DNA from 2 places in the Ketogulonicigenium vulgare WSH-001 genome. Region 1 is predicted to be linked to the other one. Evidence: riboswitches for the same ligand, from Rfam matches in the RefSeq annotation. Region 1 holds a riboswitch; the other holds the start of a gene.
The links. Region 1 has a riboswitch for FMN ahead of KVU_RS05990 (riboflavin synthase). Riboswitches for the same ligand answer to the same signal wherever they lie in the genome.
Positions count from the first base shown of each region.

Region 2: it holds a riboswitch for FMN, as region 1 does, so the genes downstream of both, ribD (bifunctional diaminohydroxyphosphoribosylaminopyrimidine deaminase/5-amino-6-(5-phosphoribosylamino)uracil reductase RibD) here and KVU_RS05990 (riboflavin synthase) in region 1, are expected to answer to the same signal.

Region 1 covers NC_017384.1:1,203,773-1,206,635, reverse strand. The annotation lists gene KVU_RS06000 (leucyl aminopeptidase) at 1-635, shown strand, start outside; gene KVU_RS05995 (DNA polymerase III subunit chi) at 637-1,095, shown strand; gene KVU_RS05990 (riboflavin synthase) at 1,092-1,730, opposite strand; FMN riboswitch at 1,838-1,986, opposite strand; partial or broken gene KVU_RS16390 (questin oxidase family protein) at 2,170-2,391, shown strand; gene KVU_RS05985 (questin oxidase family protein) at 2,396-2,863, shown strand, end outside.
Region 2 covers NC_017384.1:211,916-214,778, forward strand. The annotation lists gene KVU_RS01035 (aldo/keto reductase) at 1-736, opposite strand, end outside; FMN riboswitch at 897-1,047, shown strand; gene ribD (bifunctional diaminohydroxyphosphoribosylaminopyrimidine deaminase/5-amino-6-(5-phosphoribosylamino)uracil reductase RibD) at 1,144-2,118, shown strand; gene ribB (3,4-dihydroxy-2-butanone-4-phosphate synthase) at 2,105-2,863, shown strand, end outside.

The DNA of each region.
Region 1 (2,863 bases):
GCGCAGGCCTTGTCTGCGGCGTCATGCGCACGCTGGCCCTGCGCCGCGCGCGCGCGAATGTGGTGGGGGTCGTCGGCCTTGTGGAAAACATGCCCGCCGGCAACGCCTATCGTCCTGGCGATGTATTCGCCTCGATGAAGGGGGATACGGTCGAGATCATCTCGACCGATGCCGAGGGGCGCCTGCTGCTGGCCGATGTGATGTGGTATGCGCAAAAACGGTTCAAGCCGACCCATATGATCGATTTTGCGACCCTGACCGGCAATATCATCGCCGCTTTGGGCAGCGAATATGCGGGGCTGTTCAGCAATGACGAGACGCTGACCGCTTGGATGACCGCCGCAGGGCGCGCCGAATCCGAAGGGATCTGGCCGATGCCGATGAGCCCCGCTTTTGATGAATCGCTCAAATCGCTGGTGGCGGATGTAAAGAACAAAGGCGCCGTTGAAGGCGGTGCCATTATCGCCGCACGCTTCTTGTCACGCTTTGTTGCCGATGGGACAGCTTGGGCGCATGTTGATATTGCGGGCGTCACATCGCTAAAGGGGCAGTCGCGCCTTGCGCCTGCAGGCGCGACGGGCTGGGGCGTTGGCCTGATCAATCGCCTGATCCACGACCATTTCGAGACGCATTAACTTGGCCGAAATCCAGTTCTTTCAATTGTTTGACGGGCCTGTGGCGGCAACGCTGCCAGTGCTGCTGAACCGGTCGCTGGAACGCGGCTGGCGGGTGATCCTGCGCGGCACCGATCCCGCGCGGATGGCAGCGCTGGATGTGGATCTGTGGCGGCGCGATGATGACGGCTTTCTGCCGCACGGTCTTGCAGGCGGGCCGCATGATGCGCTGCAGCCGGTGCTGCTGACCACAGGCGACGGCCTGCCGGACGGCGACTGTCTGATCTGCGTCGATATGGCGACGGCCACCCCGGCTGAATGTGCCAGCCTTGAACGCGTTGTGCTGATTTTCGACGGCCACGACCCTCAGGCGCTGGACCATGCGCGCGGCGAATGGAAAGCGCTGACGGGGCAGGGCGTCCCCGCCAGCTATTTCGCCCAAGAGGACGGCCGCTGGGTGAAAAAGGCCGAGCGCGCCTAGACCAGCCCTTTGCCCTTCAGCAGGCGGGTCAGAGTGCGCTCCATCACCTCGACCATGATCATGGTCTGATGCTCGACCTCGATATTCAGGTGATCGCCGGGCCGGTAGGCGGCAAAGGTGGTCGAGCGGATGGTTTCGGGGATGAGATAAACGGTAAAGATCGTATCCTCGCCATCCTCGATCTGATCCGCAACGGTCAGGCTGCAGCCGTTGATCGCCAAAAACCCGCGCACAAAGATATACTTGGCCCATTCGGGTCCAACGCGGAAACTGATGCGGGCTTTGGGGCCCTCCAGTTCGATCTCGACAATCTCGGCAGTGGTTGAGACGTGACCCGAAACCACATGCCCGCCATTTTCGTCATTAGGCTTCATCGAGCGTTCGACATTCAGCGCAATGCCCGCGTCGATCTTGGTCAGATTCGTCCGCTCGAGCGTGGTCAGCATCGCATCGAATGTGGCGAAATCTGCACCGATACTGGTGACCGACAGGCAGACACCTTCGATCGCCACGCTCGCACCGATTTTCAGCTCGTCCATCATCGCCGGGGTCATCCCCAGCGCGAATGTCAGAACCTCGTTGCCGCGCGTCGCGCGCAAAACGGGGGCGGTATTTTGGACAATGCCGGTAAACATTAAAATGCCCCCGGACGTTTGGACGTATTCAACATGGCACGCTCCTTCATCGGCGTTAAAGCGCGCTCCGAGGGGAATAGGCCATGGCACGCCAGCAGGCGCGTTGCAGCCGTCTTCTTTCATCCGGACTATGACCGTCGGTTCTGGCATCTGACCAGATCTGCTGACCTTGCTTGCGCAAGCGCTCGCGGACTTATGCGGGGTTTCCGCCGCATCTACCGCCGGTGAGGAGTCGCACCTCGCCCCGAAGACACGGTCACCATACATCCTGCGCTTGCGGCGTCAATTGGTGCGGCGGCACCGGCGCCTGCGGCAGATATGACGAAACGGCAACGCCCCGTGCTTGATTTAGCGGCGGGACTGCGTGACGACAGGCTTTCGCTGCGCTGCGCGATCATCGACAGTTGAACGATAGACGCGTTTGATCCGAGGTGACGTCATGACCGCCCTTTTGCCCCATGGGCCCGCCTTTATCCGCGCGCAGAGGGATTCCTTTGAATTTCCATATCTTTTGGCAAACCACGCCCCGATGGTGCTCGAGGCGATGCGCCAGATGGGGGCATCAAATGCGCGGATTGCCGATTGGTATGCGGCCTATGTCGCCAGTAAAAACGTGCCCCCGCAGGCCCCGCCGCAAGGCACGCTAAACGCCGACACCTGGCGCGGTGCGCTGGGCGATCGCGCGCGCGAGGCGGACCTGCGCGATTTTTTTCACCGCCGAGGCCGCGCGTCTTGGGCCGGACGGCGCGATCCGCCTGTACCTGCCCGAAATGGCGCAGGGCATGGCAGGCAGTGCGATTCACCCGCTGATGCGCATGGCTTACGGCGTCATTGGCGGCAATACGGCAGAGATAGGCCACGCGCTGGGCTATTGGGCCGCGACCTATCTGCACGTGCCGCTGGATCACAGCGCGACCGCCCGTACGCATGATCCGCTGGATGTGATCACGGGTGTATACACGCTGCCCGGCGCGGATAGCTATCAGGTCGAGGTTGACCTGCTGTGGCACAATATCCGCGCGGTTTGCGGCTTGCCGGGCTTTGCTAGCCTCGCTGGCAGCCTTGATATGGTGCCCGATACGCCGCGACAAATGGCGGCTGCGGCCCTTGCGCTTTATGCGCAGACGATGGAT
Region 2 (2,863 bases), 990 kb from region 1:
GCTGATCCAGCGCCTCGTTCAGCGGGCCATAGTTTTCGCGGTCACCAATGAACGTGCCGTCAAAAAACGCCTTTTGGAACGGCGACCAGGCTTGCAGCACCATGCCGTTTAGACGGGTATAGTCCATCAGGCCGATATCGCGCGACACCGACTGCGCGAGGCCGCCCATATTCGCGGCAATCCCCTGTGCGATCAGATTGGAATGGGTGATGCTCAGCTGCATCTGGTTGAACCGCAGCGGTTGGCGCACGGTGCGTTTCAACAGCTCGATCTGACCCGGCGTGTGGTTCGAGACGCCGAAATGGCGTACCTTTCCCGCGGCATAAAGAGTGTCAAACGCCTCTGCGACCTCTTCGGGTTCGACCAGCGCATCGGGGCGGTGCAGCAGCAGCACGTCCAGATAATCGGTTTTCAGCGCGGCCAGCGAGCCATCGACGGTGCGCAAGATATGTTCGCGCGAGAAATCGAAATAGCCGGGGCGGATGCCGACTTTGCTTTGGATGACAATCTGTTCGCGCTGGGCGGCTGACAGTGTGATCGCCTCGCCAAAGCGGGTCTCGCAGCCGTGGCGGGCGCCGCCATAGATATCGGCGTGGTCAAAGGTGTTGATGCCAGCCGCCACCGCCGCATCGAACAGGGCGCGGATCTCGGTATTCTCCATCTGGGCGATGCGCATCATACCAAGCACGACGCTGGACATCTGCAGATTGGTATGGGGGACGGTATAGGTTTTCATCTGAAATGCGCCTTGAAACGAAATGTTCCTGCCAAGAATGCGTAAGGGATCAAGATGATTCAATGCGATAATGCGGTAGCTGGGCCAGTGCAGCTGCGCGGGGATTGTCATCTGCGGCGGCGGGGTCTAGCCTGTGCCGGTTCGGCAAGGATTGCCGGGCAGACGTTCTCGGGGCGGGGTGCGATTCCCCACCGGCGGTATTTGCGCCACAAGCGCATCAGCCCGCGAGCGCCCATGCCATCAGGGATGGGGTCAGCAGATCCGGTGTGAACCCGGAGCCGACGGTATAGTCCGGATGAGAGAGAACACATGAAGGTACGGCACTTGCTTGCTTTGGCAAGTCGGGGCCTTTGCCGTCATGCGCCCTTGGGTTTGTCTTTATTTTTAGACAAAACGGGTCACTCCCAATGACACAAACACAAGACGTTCATGCGATTGCCGCTGCCGCCCAAAGGGCGGTGCTGGCGGCGCGCGCCTATCAGGGGGCGACAGCCCCCAATCCGCCGGTCGGCTGCGCCATTTTGGACAGCAAAGGCGCAGTGCTGGCGGTGGCCGCGCATCAAAAGGCCGGCAGCGCCCATGCCGAGGCTTTGGCGATCGCCGCCTGCCGCGCCGCCGGCACTTATGATCAGATCGACACCTTTGTTGTGACGCTCGAGCCGTGCAACCACCATGGCCGGACAGCGCCCTGCACCGATGCGATCCTGCAAACGCCCGCACGGCGCGTCTTTATCGGTGCGCGTGACCCAAATCCGCGCGTTGCCGGTGGCGGCACGGCGCGCCTGCGCGCGGCGGGGCTGGCGGTGTATGACTGGCAGGCGCTTGGCATGGCCGGGACCTGTACCGGGATCGGGGCCGATGCGCTGATCGCGCCGTTTCGCAAACGGGTGCTGACGGGGCGACCTTGGATCACGGTGAAACAGGTGGTGGATGCGGGCGGTTCGATGATCCCACCCGCAGGCCGCAAGACCTTTGCGCGGCAAAGCTCACTCGAGCTTGCCCATGCCATGCGGCGCCGGGCCGAGGTCATCGTGACAGGCGCTGGCACTGTGCTGGCGGATTGGCCGTTGTTCACCGTGCGCCATCTGGCGGATTTCCCCGATCACCGCCGCGCGCTGGTGGTGCTGGATCGCCGCGGCCGGGTGCCTACGCGCTATCTGACGGATGCGCAGACGCGCGGCTTTGATGCGCGCATCGCAACCGATCTGGCAGAGGCGCTGCATGATCCCCGCGCCACCGAGGTGCTGGTCGAGGCGGGCCCGATCCTGACCGATGCCGTGCTGCAAAGCGCGCTTTGGGATCAGCACGTGTTGATCCGTGTCGGTGCCGACGCCGACACCATCACAACCACCTATCGCGAGGCATCCCATGTCGCTGCATGACGCCATCACCGCCCTGCAAGCGGGCCGTATGATCATCCTGACCGATGACGAAAGCCGCGAGAACGAGGGCGATCTGATCCTGCCCGCGCAATTCGCCACACCCGAGGCGATCAACTTTATGGCGATGCACGGGCGCGGGTTGATCTGCCTTGCGCTGACTGGCGCGCAGGTTGACCGGCTTGGCCTGCCGCCAATGGTGGGGGTGAACCGGGCGAACCGTTCGACCGCTTTCACCGTGTCGGTCGAGGCGCGCGTGGGCATCACCACCGGCATTTCCGCCGCTGACCGTGCCACGACGATGCGGCTTGCGGCCGCGCCGGACGTGCGGGCGGGGGATATCGTCTCGCCCGGCCATGTCTTTCCGCTGCGCGCCGCAGCGGGCGGCGTGCTGGCGCGCGATGGCCATACCGAGGGCGGCACCGATTTGATGCGTCTTGCCGGTCTGCACGACGGCGCCGTGATTTGCGAGATCATGCGCGATGACGGCCAGATGGCGCGCGCCGATGATTTGCAGGCCTTCGCGGCGCGGCACGACCTGCCGATCATCAGCATCCACGATATCGCCGAACATCGTCTGCGCCATGAAAATCTGCTGGATCAGGTGGCGCAGACCGTGCTGCCGACGGTTCATGGCAGGTTCCAGACGCATGCCTTCCGCAGCCAATTGGATGGGCAAGAGCATCTGGCACTGGTCAACGGCGGCGATGACATCCCGCTGGTGCGGCTGCATTCGGAATGCCTGACG